DNA from 3 places in the Tenacibaculum litopenaei genome. Region 3 is predicted to be linked to each of the others. Evidence: riboswitches for the same ligand, from Rfam matches in the RefSeq annotation. Region 3 holds a riboswitch; each other region holds the start of a gene.
The links. Region 3 has a riboswitch for cobalamin ahead of ACKTS5_RS07325 (TonB-dependent receptor plug domain-containing protein). Riboswitches for the same ligand answer to the same signal wherever they lie in the genome.

Region 1 (5,120 bases), on a different contig from region 3:
AAATAGCATCTGTGTAATACAGTGTATTGGCAAGGTTGTTAATGTTTACTCCTATGCGCACGCGTTTGGCTTGATAGTAGATAGTTCCGTCTAGGGTAGTATAGGCCGGAAGCGTAAAAGTATTGCTCGAGTTGGTGAAATTACTACTCACGTAGTTTCCTCCAAATCCGAGTCCGATACCGTGCAAAGCTCGCGATTGGAACTCGTAGTTGGCCCAGAAATTAGCACTGTGTTTCGGAGCAAAACGCAGTGAGTTACCGGGAGCTACACGTTGTAATTGAGGGTTGTATGACCGTACCTTTGCATCGACAAAAGCATATCCTGCTTTTAGGTAGAATCCAGGAACAGGCTGTGTTTCAATATCTAATTCAACTCCTTTAGAATCGGCTTCTCCAATTTGTTGGTAATCATTGACACTCGTTCGTTCAACAATGTTATTTTTAAGTAGGTAGTAGGTTGATATGGTTGCGGAAAAACGTTGGTTTTTCTGATACTTAACACCACCTTCTATTTGGTATCCCTTTTCCGGATCAAAAACAACACCATTGGGAGCTACTCTTCGAGAAGGTTTAAAATAATTAGAATACGAAGCAAAAAAGCTCAGCGCATCAGGAATGGGTTGGTAAACAACTCCCGCGCGATAGGTAAAGGCAGTTGATGGGATCGTGGTGCGCGTTCCTGAAGTAAGCACAACGCGATCCTTGTTGAGTTCATCTCTGTAGTAGGTTCCATCAAAAATATCATAACGCAAACCTATCATGGCTTTAAAGTGCTCTGAAAAACTGATGGCATCTTGTAGGTAAAAACCACTGACAAATTCTTCCTTAACATCTACTTTGTCGTCAACAGCTTCGATATGTCCTTGGTTTAATACGGGGTTTTGAACAGAAATGGTCGTAAACGTACCAGGGCCAATCACCTTACCTCTAAAGGTTTTTCTATCCAAAAAACTCAAAGAATTTCCGAGTAATAGTTGGTGTTTTATACTACCCGTTGTGGCTTGAAAACTATAATCGAGCTGATTTTGTAATGTTTTTGTTTGATGATTAAAATAGAAAGGAAAATCTCTTTTAATAGCGTCTTTAGTAGCGTTTAATACTAAGAATTCTGTAGAGAGGTAATCAATATCGTCACTTGCATAGGACAAAAGGTTGGTAAGTTTTGATGTTTCAGAAAACTCATGCGTGTATTTTAATTGAGCGTCGTAGCGTTTGTGTTTGAGATAATCCTGCGGATCGTTATAACGTGTTTTTGGATCCAAGCCAGGTACTAGTGAACCGTCGTCGTCCATCGGAATTCCCGTATCAGTGTCGTATTGGTCGTCATTGACTTGTAAGTAAAAATCCAAACGATCTTTAGAGCTCGGAGTATAGGTCAAAGCAAAAGATCCGTTGTTGGTAGCCACGCCGTAGTCTCGCCACCCTTGGCTTCTGGTCAAGCCAAAGTCTGTTCGGTATCGGAGTTCAGGAGAAATGGAACCTCCAAAACCAGCACTCATGGTATAACTTTTATAGCTACCATAGCTAATAGTAAAGTTACCAGTATCGTGAAGGGTTGGTTTTTTTCGAACGATGTTGATAATTCCTCCTAGCGCTGAGTGTCCGTATAGTACACTTGCAGGGCCCTTTAAAACTTCGATACGAGCAACGTTGGCAAGGTTAGTACTTGGAGCACTTGTCGATATATTATGACGCTCATCACGCACTCCGTCTAGCAATAAAACAAAATTGTTAAATCCGCGAATTCGGAAGGTTTGAAAACCGCCGTAACGATTAATAGGTCGAACTCCAGTGGCACTTTTTACCGCCGTTCCTAAATCGTCCACTCCGCGTTGAAGGAGCAATCGTTGATCGACGCTGTTGGTAGTAACGGGAGCATCGATATCTTTAATAGGAAGTTTTCCTACAGCCAGAACAGCAGGCTTCATTAATTGTTTCCTAGCGTCGATTTGCACCTCGTCCAAAGCGATGACTTCTTTTTGTAGAAAAAGAATAAATGGCTCAGAACTTGACAATGACGCAATGTTCTTTACTACGGTTTCATAGCCGATTTTTGAAAATTGAACAGTTTTAGTTTTAGTAGGTACTTGAAGCTGAAAATGGCCATTGGCATCGGTATGGGTACCTTTGCGTACATTTTTAAAGGCTACAGTGACATTGGAAATGGTTTTTCCGGTTTTCAGGTCTTTTACGGTTCCTGAAATTGTAGTGTATGATTGCGCATTGGCAACAATAGCCAACAGCATAAATACACTGCATAATACAAATTTTTTCATCTGCTGAAAAATGAGTTTTAAGCAGGTAATGTGCAGAAAATACTACGATGAGTAGTTGCATATTTTCTAACCCTTTACCCGAGAGTTACTAATAAAATTATGAATTGTTGGCAGGTCTCCTGACTCGGTTCCGAACAATCGCCTTCCCACTAATGTTAGCAGTGACTTAATTGATTGCTCGTTGTAAATAAACCTCACAGTTGCGGGAACAGTTTTGGATTTTCACCAAATTCCCTTTTAATTTTTACCAGCGTAAAAAACCAAAAATCGGGCGTAAAAGTAAGGATTTCACAGAAATGACCAAGTTGTGTGTAATTTTAATTAGGAGAAAAGTAAGTACAGGCTTGAAGGCTTTGAATATGAGAGATTTTTTTTAAGTTTACCTGATGAGTAACTTAGAACCTATAGAATTTGAATTTCATCCTGCAGACGAGGAAGCTCTGGATGAGGTACTTGCACTGTTTAAAGAAACAGCATTGAAAATTCAAGCTAAAAATGTGGACCATTGGCAGTATTGGATTCATCCTCCTATTGAAAAAATTGCCTGGGTCAAAGAAGGCTTGTCTCGAGGAGAGTACTATTTTATCCGAGATCTCCATGAGAAAACCATCGGTATGGTTAGAATCATGGAAAAAGATGAATACTATTGGGGATTGCGAGATGACCAAGCATTTTACGTACATTCTTTGGTAATCAAAGAAGCCTATAACGGTCGTGGACTGGGGGCTTTAGTATTGCAAAAAATTGCAATAAAAGCTCGAGCAAAAGACTGCGAGTTTTTGCGTCTTGATGCCGTAGCCACTAATGTGAAACTGTGTCGTTTTTACGAAAGTTTAGGATTTGTAAAAGTCGGTGTAAAGAAAGTCCCTTTATCGTCGAATAATTTATACCAATTACCATTGTAAAAAGTATCCTATGATAAGTGAATTAAATAAAAAGTTGACTGAAAAATTAAGACGTGATCTTATTGAAATGGAGCATCGCGTAGCTGGATTGACGAGTTCCTATCAACCTATACAAAAAGCATTGTCTCTCTACAATGAGTACGACCTGGAAACCTATAAACGAGAAGTCGAAAGTGATTTGTTGCGAGCCATTCCATATTGGAAAACCATGCAGTTGCAAGATGCTACTACCTACGATGCCATTTTATTTGAGTATAGCGATCAGGAGCTACCACCATTCGAAAGTTTTTCGTTCGGCCTTTATAATATGAGAGATTATAAATTAACTATTGACCCTCACTATTATGAGTATGCAGAATTTGGTAAATGGAATGTCGGATACGGTGTGTCTTTAGATCCTTTTGCGGTATGTGCTCCATTCCATGTTGAGGCCGTGGAAGAAGAAGATGTATATGATAAAATGCATTATGAAGATGAAAATTCAGGAGTGAAAGAATTGAATTTATGGGCTGATGCAGCTGTGAAAAAAATACTAAATGAGGTATTCGCTGCTGCTGATGCACAGGGATTGTTTGATGATTTGCAACTGAGAAAAGGAGGTGCATTTATGTATAATGTGCACGATGTAGGAAGTGTTCAAGATCCTTTCTATCTAAAACAATAGGGTTCAATATTACCACGCGTTTTTTAAAACATAAGAAAGGAATAAATTCAGGATACTGTTGAAGCTGTGCTTGGCGTACTTTTGAAATAGCTTACTAAATTTATTTGTTAAATTGAAAGCAACCTATATGCATTAATAGCTTTCTTTATTATATTTGCCACACTGTTGCAATAATTGAATTTCAATGATACAAATAAAACAAGTAAGTAAGTCGTTTAAAGGGCATACTGCAGTAAACAATTTGAATTTACAAATTGAGCAAGGTGAAATTCTCGGACTGTTAGGAGCTAACGGAGCTGGGAAATCAACGACGATCAATATGTTATTGGGGTTTTTACAACCTGATACCGGAAGTATCACGGTACAAAATTTAGATACGGTAAAAGATACTGCCAAGGTGAGGAAACTCATAGGATATATACCAGAAAATGTCAATTTATATCCTTATTTAACGGGAGTTGAAAACCTGGATTATTTCTGTAGGCTAGCAGGAATCTCTTACAGTAAAAAAGAACTCAAAGATTTTTTATTGACCTGTGGATTGCAGGAGGAAGCACATAGTCAAAAAGTGGCAGGGTATTCGAAGGGAATGCGTCAAAAAGTAGGGATTGCCATAGCCTACGCGAAAAAAGCAGAAGTTTATTTGTTAGACGAGCCGGCGAGCGGATTAGACCCGTTGGCGAGTAATGAACTTTCAGAGTTATTGAAAAAACTGGCTTCAGAAGGAGCCGCAATTTTAATGGCTTCACACGATATTTTTAGAGTACGAGAGGTGTGCAACCGCATTGGGATATTGAAAAAAGGAGTACTTGTTAAACAGTTGTCTTCAGCAGAGGTTAGCGCCAATGAACTGGAACAATTGTACTTGGAGTTTATGAAAAATTAGGGCTATGTGGACAATTTTAAAGAATGAAAGTTGGGCCCTAAGCCGTAACAAAGCACTTTGGGCAGTGAGTATTGGATTTGTACTTGTCCTGTGCAGTGCGTTGTATTTAGGAGCAGCGCAAATGGCGCAAGAACGAGCGTCTTTTGAACAAGCCAAAGCTCATGTTCGTGGACAATGGGAAGCCTTAAAAGAAATGAATCCTCATGGGGCAGCTCATTTCGGAACCTTTGTGTTTAAACCGAGTAATGCCTTGAGTAGTTTGGACGAGGGGGTACATAGTGTCCTCGGAAATGTCATTCGTGTTGAAGGTCATGTTCAGAATGAAATGGTTCATTCTGAAGCCTCACAAATGATGGCAGCTTCTAAGTTTGGCAAGTTAAAGAGTGCGCT
Region 2 (5,120 bases), on a different contig from region 3:
TGGGAATCATCCCCGCAAAAACAATTATGGCAAAGGAGAAGATCACGGTACAAACCAGTTTTACCTTCAATAAAATTTCTTCGGTATGCACGGGCTATGAAATTCATATGGGACACACTACATTTGAAGAGTCTTCTCCGATGAACAGTATTGACGGCAAGCCGGAGGGCTATCAAACTGCTACGGTTTGGGGTACCTATATTCATGGTTTGTTTGACAATGCAGAAATCGTAGATACTCTTTTGGCAGGTTTTACTACAGAACAAGGAGAAAAATTTGATTACGAAGCGTATAAAAATGAAAACTACGATCGTCTTGCAGAGCATTTGGCTACTCATTTAGACATTGAATTTATTATTAAAGAAATGCAACGACACTAAAAACGTAAATCTTATGGCTATTCAATACGGTCATGGTGACGATAAACACCTCTACAGTCATATTAATTTCAAGGCTAATTTCAGCTCTAATGTTTGGTTTACAGGAAGTGCTCCAGATCTTAAAGAGCATTTACGCACACAAATTAATACGATTGATCAATATCCGGCTCCAAGTGGTGAATTTCTGAAAAAACAAATCGCAGCTAAACACGAAGTTTCTGAGCAAAACATCCTAGTTAGCAATGGCGCTACTGAAGCCTTCTATCTCATTGCCCAACACTTCAGTAAGAAACGAGTGAGTATTTGTTATCCCAGTTTTTCGGAATATGAATTGGCCTCTAGAGTTCACGGCCTACAAATAGAATACTTACACAGACAGGACTGTACTACCCATCAATTTAATTCTGATATTGCTTTTATCTGTAATCCGAACAATCCGGATGGATTTGAAAATAGTAGCGAAGAAATAGCGCTGCTTTTAAAAAAACACCCCGATACTTATTTCGTTATTGATGAAGCTTATATTGAATTTACGAGTAGTGCTATTTCGGTAGTCCCATTATTAGCGGAACACAACAACCTCATCATCGTAAAATCACTGACCAAAGTCTTTGGCATTCCCGGCTTACGCCTTGGCTACCTTATGGGAGCTACTGCCATTATCGATGCTATTGCTGCACACAAAATGCCTTGGAATGTCAATGGTTTAGCGCTTAGTGCTGGACGGTATATTTTCCAAAACTATGCATCGTTATATCCTAACTTTTCCACATATTTGCAACGTTGTTACGAACTTCAAACTGCTATCTCAGAGATTCCTGGTTTTCGTAGTATCCCTTCTCGAACTTCGTATTTCTTGGTAAAGATGCAAGACTACGTATCTCAACGCCTAAAAAACTACTTGGCTGAAGAACACCAGCTGTTGATTAGAGACGCTTCTAATTTCAAAGGTTTAGACCAGCGTTATTTTAGAATTTCGGGGCAAAGTGACTCTGAAAACAACCTACTAATAAAAGCCTTAAAAGCATGGAAGCACTGATAAGCATCTCACCTTTATTACTTGGATATGTACTAGACCTTCTTCTGGGTGATCCGCGAATGTTACCACACCCTATTCGACTCTTTGGAAATGCGATTTCCCTAGGTACTCGATTATTAAACCATGGAACTCATCGATTTTTAAAAGGACTTTTGCTAACTGCTCTCCTTTGCGCTGCTACTTTTCTCTTTTTTTGGTTTCTCATGCAATGGACTGCTCAATACCTCTATGTATCACTGAGCATCGGAAGTATTTTTTTGTTCTACGCACTGGCGAATAAAAGTCTGCTTGAAGAAGGCAATGCCGTATTTACTGCTCTCGAAAAAGGCATCGAAGAGGGACGCTCAAGACTGTCATGGATTGTAGGTCGAGATACCCGATCACTAGATACTCAACAAATTACCAAAGCGGTATTTGAAACTGTTTCTGAAAATCTCAGTGACGGTGTAATTGCCCCTTTGTTTTACTATGCTATTTTGGGAATTCCCGGTGCAATGCTCTACAAAATGATTAACACCTTAGACTCCATGATTGGATACAAAAATGACCGTTATTTTTATTTTGGGAAGTTTGCTGCCAAGCTAGATGATGTTTTTAATTTTATTCCTGCCCGATTGACGGCAGCGCTCATGTTACTCGTCAGTGGAAAGTTACATAAGCTCCCTACAGTCATGAGGCAAGCAAAAAATCACACAAGCCCGAATGCGGGATATCCGGAAGCAGCATTAGCTATTATTTTGGATTGTCAGTTTGGGGGACCGAATGTTTACCATGGAAAACTGGTAAACAAACCCTATATAGGGACTAACTCACGTCAAGTACTCCCCACTGAATTCAAAGCCGTATCCAAGATCAACCAACGAAGTACTTTTTGTTTTGTAGTTCTTATCGCTATTTTACAATACCTTTATTACACACTATGAATCGAATTATCATAACAGGAGGTCCGGGTTCTGGAAAAACTAGCTTGTTGAAAGCTCTCAGAAACAAAGGTATGCAATGCTTTGATGAAATTGCTCGTGCGGTTATTGAGGAACAGCAAGCTAAGAAAGGTCAAAAAACCCCTTGGCAAGATGTTACCGGATTTACGGAGCTCGTCTATGAGAACACTTTAGCTAAATTTGATGAACCCATTTCAAATTTTGCTTTTGTAGACCGTGGATTACCAGATAACATCGCCTACTTAAAACATTATGGAGGCCTTATCAGTACCCAATGGAAAACTTTTAATTACTTCGATTTTTACTATCCGACTGTCTTTTTACTACCTGCATGGGAGGCGATCTACGAGCAAGATCCACAACGACTACAATCGTACACAGAAGCCCAGGCCCTGCATAAAGAGTTAGTAAAGACCTACAAAGACTTGGGGTTTGAAATTATTCAACTTCAAAAAACAACTGTAAGCAAACGCGTTACTGCCGTGATTCAATATACAAACCACCTTCATTAGGAATGATTCCTTCTGTTTCTCGACATCATCACATTGATTTAAAATAATATCATTTATATTCGCAGGTAACAAATTGGTTTTTTAGCACACTAAAAATTAAAAGGGAATTTGGTGCAAACCCAAAGCTGTTCCCGCAACTGTAAGCTCTCACCAATTTTTGTACGACAACCACTGTAATTCGTTATGGGAAGGTGTACAAAATAGAGCGAAGCCAGGAGACCTGCCTCTTTGTGTATATTTATTAACTCTCGGGTAAAGAGTTCGAAAATAGTTACATATTTTCTTCCCTTACCTGCTATTATCAACACAATTATGACAAATTCAATGATTTTAAGCAGGGTATGGTCTGGAATACTGTTCCAAAAGACCTACTCTTCGGCATTTCTGCTTTTTTCTTGTAACACTACAAACTATTCAAAACGCTAGGTATGGGAAAAGACTTATCAAAAGTAACCACCACCTTTCAGTTTTGTGATGGCGGATCGTGCAGGAAGGCACATAGTGAATTGAGTGTTAGAGAAGCTAGAGCCCATTTGAGAAATGCCGACTTATGGCACAGCACTCATACCATAAAAACTCGTTGTAACGGTCGTTGTGAAGATGCTCCTACGCTCATAGTTCAGCCTGGAAATTTTTGGTACAAACAACTAGACCAACAAAAAGTAATTGAAATAGTAGAGGCCCACACTACTGCGCAATCACCAGTAGAGGCCTATTTATTATTTAAAGAAGGCGGTGAAAGCGTTTTATCCGACCGAGAGCGCAAGGTTACTCCTGTGGTATTTAAACCCAAAGTTCATGAGGAATACGGGACTGTACTCGTTGCCAGAGCCTCAGCCTCTGACCAGTTTTTATATCCCGTACTAAAAACCATGTTTGAAAAGTTTCCAAACTTCGAACTGCTCCACCCTATCCAAAACACGCGAATTACCACTGAGCATCAGGTAAAATACACAGATGCTTTTGACCTTATGATTAAGGGACCTGAAGCGGAACTCGCTATAGCCATCGGTCCAATTACCAAAGCTATGGAGAAAGAGGTAGCCCCAGAAATTCTAAGTCGAAAAGTAGGTGTTTCTGAGGTATACTGGTTCGATAATCATGAGCGCTATCAAGGGGCTATACATTTAAAAAACAGAAAAGGAAAACCGATTGTGAATTTTTTAATTCCAAAAGAAAATCAAGACCTTTGGACTTATCTAATGACAATATATTTAGAAATGACTATTAACTCACCTAGAATTGCCGATGAAGTTACCACAAATTAGTATAGTTGGATCAGGTTGGCTCGGTGGTGCTTTAGCTACCGTACTAGCAGAAGACTATACTATTCATATTTCAACTACGAGCGTCTCTAAAGTGGAAACGCTAAAAGCTCAAGGATTTACTCCTTTTGTTTTTTCCTTAGGATCGACGAATACTCATGAGATTCCATCTTTTTTGGAAGGCAGTGATATTATCATTATCAACTTTCCACCGAAGCGACGTATCGATGCTATTGAAACCGTCTACCCACAGCAGGTATCGGCTTTACTCCCCTTTATAAAAGAACATCAAAAGGTTCTCTTTATCAGCTCAACCTCTGTGTATCAAAACACCAATGATTGGGTTACGGAGTCTTTACCCCTTCATCCTGAAAAAGCATCTGGCTTAGCGGTGCGAGGTGCAGAGCAAGCTCTTCAAGAGGCTTTACAAGAACGATTAACCATCCTTAGATTTTCGGGGTTGATTGGGTACGATCGTTTGCCAGGACGATTTTTGGCTAACAAAAAAGAGCTCAGAAATGGAAAATCACCCGTCAATGTCATACATCGCGATGACTGTATTGGACTCATTCAACGCATCATTGAAACAAAAAGTTGGGGTGAAATTTTCAATGGTTGTTCTGACGAGCATCCTACACGTGAGCACTTTTATACCTTAGCAGCAACGCGCCTTGGATTAACGGCTCCAGAATTTGTACAGGAACAAACACCTACAAATTTCAAACTGATTTCAAATCGTAAGAGTAAAGAAAAACTAGCATACGTATATCAATTCCCCGATCCTCTAAAACTAATTTAAGCATGGCCAAAATTTCTATTATTGGAGCAGGACCCGGTGACCCAGAATTACTGACTGTAAAAGCATCGCGATTAGTTACGGAAGCCGATGTTATTTTACATGATAATTTAGTATCGGAAGCCATACTCAGCTTAAACGGGCATGCTGAGAAAATATACGTCGGCAGAAAATTTGGAGATAGCAG
Region 3 (5,120 bases):
TTCCACCGATATTGATTAATTTACCGTAAGCGCTCAGCTGTCCAAACAAATCCTTTTCAACCATACGACCAATAACGACTACTTTCGATCGCTCTTTGATATCGCGATAGTTCAAAAATCGACCTTCAGTAACGGTAGCCGACTCTAACAAGTCGTATTTTGGATACACCCCTCTCAAGGTATAATTATCCTCTTTGGTTTTGTATACCACCTTGACACCGCGTTGAATACGTGGACTAATCATTTGCAACTTATCTGCAAACTTTTCCTTTATAAACTCAAAGTCGTCATTTCTAAATTGGATGCGCCTTCCTATTTGATTTCCTTTATAGGCCTTTGTAGTTCTGTTTGACCAAACGTACATAGAATTAATGGCATCCCCTGCAAACTCTTTTTTAAAGGTATTTTGAAGCCCGTTTCCAATTCCGAACAGCAAGGTAAACAGTAAAATCGCAAACGCCACCGTAAAGCCTGACAATATCGAACGCAGCTTATTTTTACTGATACTCTGAAATATTTCTCTCCAGCGATCTAAATCAAACATACTTATGAACTTTAGCTTTTGATTTACCCGACTCTGTTAATTCATCACTGATGATGACCCCATCTTTCAATCGAACCACCCTATCTGTTTGTTCTGCAACATCTTCTTCGTGAGTAATAACGAATACCGTCATTCCTTCGTCATTAATTTCCTTCAGTAAATCCATTACCGAATCCGTTGTCGATGAATCGAGGGCTCCGGTAGGCTCATCCGCCAATACTACTTTGGGCTTGGTTGCCAAGGCTCTGGCAATGGCTACCCGTTGTTTTTGTCCTCCCGACAACTCATTAGGCAGGTGATTTGCCCACTCCTTTAAGCCTACTTTTTCCAAATAGTCCAACGCTATTTGAATGCGTTCTTTTCGCCCAACTCCTTTGTAATACAGCGGAAGTGCGACATTTTCAACGGCTGTCTTATATGAAATCAGGTTAAAAGACTGAAAAACAAATCCCAAGAATTTATTTCTTAGAATAGCAGCTTTCTTCTCATTTAAATCCTCAATTAACTGATCATTTAAATAATATTTTCCTTCATCGTGTACATCGAGTAAGCCTACTATATTCAGAAGTGTTGATTTCCCAGATCCCGATGATCCCATAATAGAAACAAATTCTCCTTCTTTAATATGTAAGTTCAATCCTTTTAAAACGTGCAGTGAATCTTTACCAATTGGATAAGATTTGTGCAGATTTTCGATTCGTATCATCTGTTAGTTTGTTTTATGATAAGTAATCCTTCTCATCATTAGAAAATTCTTACTCAATATCCGCTTTCTTTTACAAGACGCTCATTTATAATTAATGTTACAAAAACAATTGGTAATTTTATCAAATAAATAACAATCTGAATCAAATGTTCGATATTCCCGAGGGCAAGCGACTTGTTTTATTTGATGGAGTATGCAATTTTTGCGATGCTTCGGTCCAGCGCATTTTAAAATATGACAAAAATAATTTGTATGTTTTTGCGGCCTTGGATTCGAAAACTGGTAGTGCGGTGCAAGCCCATTTAAATCTCACATCTGAAGCTGTGGATTCCATCATTCTTTATGAACCTGGGGGTTCCTGCGATATAAAATCGACGGCAGTGCTCAAAATAGGGACTAGTTTTGGCGGATTTTGGTACCTCCTTGCCATCGGATGGTTGGTGCCGAGATCACTCCGAGATGTACTGTACGATTGGGTGGCCAAAAACCGCTATCGTTGGTTTGGGAAAAGGGCTGCATGCCGCATTCCAACTCCTGTTGAACAGGCAAAGTTTTTACCATAAAAAAAGACGCTCCGAAGTGCGCCTTTTTTGGAAACAAACAATTCGTTTAAAAGTTTAAACGAACTCCTAATTTTACATTTCTTCCTAAGGTTGAAAACCCTAAGGTTTCTTCAAAATCAGTATTGAAGATATTCGATACCGTTCCGAAGAAGGTAACTTTTTTGTTTAACAATGAATAATTCGCTGTAAAGTCAAGTAAATTATAACTGTCAATGGTTACCGTTTCACCACGTGGTCCAAAAGATCCGTACTTATCAAATACTGTACGATCACCAATGTGCTTATACACAAAGGCAAAAGCTGCATTTTTAATAGGCGTTAACTCAACTCCTGCCACAACTTTGTGTTTCGGAATATAATTGTTAGCTCCTTCATTATCATCTTTATTCGTATAGGTATAATTTGCCGTCAATTTAACATACTCGAGAGGTTTCGCCTCTGAAAGTACTTCTACCCCATTGGTTTTTACAGTTCCATTAGAGTTTGCATACACTCCCCAAGGAGCAGCTGACAAACTTTGGAATACTATCGCATCGTTCACCTTACGGTTAAAGAATACGGCATTCAACTTGTAATTTTTATAATAAGACTCAAATCCAGCTTCAAAAGTAGCACTGGTTTCCGGGTTTAAAGTAAGTGCTCCGTATTGTGAAAATAACTGGTAAGTACTCGGTGCAATAAAGGCCGTTCCGTACGACGCTAACAACTTCACTCCGTAATCATTAGTATTCATTACATTGTATGATACGTTTCCGTCATAAACAAAATGATTCCCGTAATTACTGTGAATATTAAGACGTCCTCCTGCGTTCACATTCAATCCAAAATCACTGATATAAACCATAGATACGTACGGATCTGAAGTAGTAAAGTTTGCTACGTCCTTATTAATTTGGGCAAAAGGCGTATTGGTTTCGTTCTTGTGCTCTTGGAAATTGAAACCAGTAATCACTTGGAATTTGTTATCCATAAAAGCATATTTGTTTACCACGTCAATGTTTACCGCAGTTCCTTCATACATACTTTCGTTAATCGATTTAGAAAAGCTACTGTACTGCTTTAAATCACGTGTTATTTTATTAAAAGACGCCAACACGTACACTTCTCCATTTTCATAACTAAACTTCGGTTTTACACCGTAGCGAACTTGAGAAAATGCCCAAGTATTTCTCGCTTCATCTCTGTAGGCACCTGCATCAAATTCCGAATCAAACTCATCGTAGTTAAGAAATAATCCTAAATCGAGATTCTCCGTAAAATCATAGCCTAATTTTACCAAGGCATTTTTGCTGTAAAAAGAATCATCTTCAAAAACTTGATCCGTTTTGCTCTTAGCAGCTGACAATCCTTCAACTCCAGTTAAATCAAAATAGGCCAAGTACTTCAAATTCCCAAGCGTTCCGTTGATACTAACGTTTTGATTTTTATTATTTGGACGGGCACTAAACGACTTGCTATCGTTGTACGTACCGATACTCGCTTCATAGGTAGCGCGGATCGCTTGTTTTGACGATTTCTTTAATATGATATTAATTACCCCTGTTGCAGCTCCTGTTCCATACAAAGTAGAAGCAGCTCCTTTTAAAACTTCAATTTTTTCAATCTGGTTTAACGACAACAGACGCAAATCATAGCTCTGATTGATCCCCGATGCATCAGATACCGGAATACCGTCTATCAACACCAACACCTGTCTACTTCTTCCTCCACGGATATAAGTTCCTATTTGACGTCCTCTATTCGAGTTTGCACCATTAATTTCAATTCCTGGTAAATTGTTTAATAACTGAACTACTGTGTTTCCAGCGTTTTGTTGAATTTCCTTTTGAGAGATGGTATAGATCACCTTACCCGTGTGCTCTTTTTTCAAATCAAACTTGGTTGCCGTTACCACAACTTCGTCCAACTCTTCATTTTTCGTTTGCTCATTTTCCTGAGCGTACAAACTTCCCCCTACCATTGATAGTGCCAAGGCACCAACAAAAAATAATTGTTTTCTCATTAGTAAATGTTACTTTAATTTTTAAATATTCAGGAAAAAAATCAGCGCAGTAAACCGCCCCCAAACTTTTATCCCGAAAGTTCGAATTCTTGAAAATTGGCAGGTCTCCTGGCTTGCGTCTTATTATCTACCTTCCCATAAATACAGTGGTAATCTTGAATGATAATAAGCGGTTTAGCTTACAGTTGCGGGAACAGCTTCGGATTTACACCGAATTCCCTTTTAATTTTCCTCGCCCGTTGGGCAACAAAGGAAAAACCAAAATTCGGGGCAAATGTATAGCATTCTTTTAATTACTGAATCATATATTACCGTTTTTTTATCAATATTTTAATTTTTCATTTCTTTTCGTGCTACTTTCTAACGAATTCGTGATAAAAAGTCTTTTTTGCTATCAAAATCTTTCTAATCTTTGTATTTCAAAATTTATCTTCTATGATTTACTACATCTCTGGAGGAGAACGTTCCGGAAAAAGCTCTTACGCAGAGCGACTTGCAGAGTCCTTGTCATCAGCACCAATTTACTTAGCCACCTCTCGTATTTGGGATGCTAATTTTAAAAAGCGCGTACAACGACATATCGATGATCGCGGAGAGCAGTGGAGCACCGTTGAAGAAGAAAAAAAACTCAGTACAGTCATCGCTGCAGGACAAACCGTGGTAATTGACTGTGTAACGCTTTGGCTCACGAATTACTTTACAGATACAGAAAGTGACGTACAGAAGAGCTTACAACTCGCTAAAGAAGAATTCGGCAAACTGCAGCAAATCGACGGTAATATCATTATCATTTCTAATGAAATTGGCATGGGACTGCACGCAACGAGTTCTATTGGAAGAAAGTTTGTAGAACTTCAAGGCTGGATGAATCAATATATTGCACAACGTGCAGACAAAGCGACCTTTATGGTTTCTGGACTCCCTTTACACTTAAAATAAACAACATGTTTACGATAGCACCATTACCGACAACCTTAATACCTGAACTTCAACAGGCCATCGACACCAAAACAAAACCTTTAGGAGCCCTTGGCACTCTCGAAAAAATAGCCTTGCAAATAGGCCAAATACAAGAAACTTGTACTCCTGAAATAGTTGCCCCTACCATCGTTGTTTTTGCGGGTGACCACGGAATCGCAACTACCAATAAAGTAAGCCCATACCCACAGGAAGTTACCCAACAAATGGTGCTTAACTTTTTACACGGTGGGGCAGCAATCAATGTTTTTTGCCAACAAAACCAGTTGGATTTGCGCATCGTTGATGCTGGCGTAAATGCCGATTTTGAGGCACAGGCAAACCTTA

Region 1: it holds a riboswitch for cobalamin, as region 3 does, so the genes downstream of both, ACKTS5_RS15105 (TonB-dependent siderophore receptor) here and ACKTS5_RS07325 (TonB-dependent receptor plug domain-containing protein) in region 3, are expected to answer to the same signal.
Region 2: it holds a riboswitch for cobalamin, as region 3 does, so the genes downstream of both, ACKTS5_RS14720 ((2Fe-2S) ferredoxin domain-containing protein) here and ACKTS5_RS07325 (TonB-dependent receptor plug domain-containing protein) in region 3, are expected to answer to the same signal.

What each region holds. Positions count from the first base shown of each region.
Region 1 is NZ_CAZEQT010000007.1:106,302-111,421, reverse strand. Features, by position in the region: gene ACKTS5_RS15105 (TonB-dependent siderophore receptor) at 1-2,275, opposite strand, end outside; cobalamin riboswitch at 2,368-2,555, opposite strand; gene ACKTS5_RS15100 (GNAT family N-acetyltransferase) at 2,662-3,180, shown strand; gene ACKTS5_RS15095 (hypothetical protein) at 3,191-3,844, shown strand; gene ACKTS5_RS15090 (ABC transporter ATP-binding protein) at 4,029-4,730, shown strand; gene ACKTS5_RS15085 (DUF3526 domain-containing protein) at 4,735-5,120, shown strand, end outside.
Region 2 is NZ_CAZEQT010000007.1:4,739-9,858, forward strand. Features, by position in the region: gene ACKTS5_RS14700 (cobyric acid synthase) at 1-380, shown strand, start outside; gene ACKTS5_RS14705 (pyridoxal phosphate-dependent aminotransferase) at 394-1,419, shown strand; gene cbiB (adenosylcobinamide-phosphate synthase CbiB) at 1,407-2,342, shown strand; gene ACKTS5_RS14715 (AAA family ATPase) at 2,339-2,872, shown strand; cobalamin riboswitch at 2,930-3,114, shown strand; gene ACKTS5_RS14720 ((2Fe-2S) ferredoxin domain-containing protein) at 3,301-4,140, shown strand; gene ACKTS5_RS14725 (Rossmann-fold NAD(P)-binding domain-containing protein) at 4,121-4,936, shown strand; gene cobA (uroporphyrinogen-III C-methyltransferase) at 4,939-5,120, shown strand, end outside.
Region 3 is NZ_CAZEQT010000005.1:15,049-20,168, reverse strand. Features, by position in the region: gene ACKTS5_RS07340 (ABC transporter permease) at 1-544, opposite strand, end outside; gene ACKTS5_RS07335 (ABC transporter ATP-binding protein) at 537-1,250, opposite strand; gene ACKTS5_RS07330 (thiol-disulfide oxidoreductase DCC family protein) at 1,397-1,813, shown strand; gene ACKTS5_RS07325 (TonB-dependent receptor plug domain-containing protein) at 1,860-3,815, opposite strand; cobalamin riboswitch at 3,897-4,093, opposite strand; gene ACKTS5_RS07320 (bifunctional adenosylcobinamide kinase/adenosylcobinamide-phosphate guanylyltransferase) at 4,251-4,754, shown strand; gene cobT (nicotinate-nucleotide--dimethylbenzimidazole phosphoribosyltransferase) at 4,760-5,120, shown strand, end outside.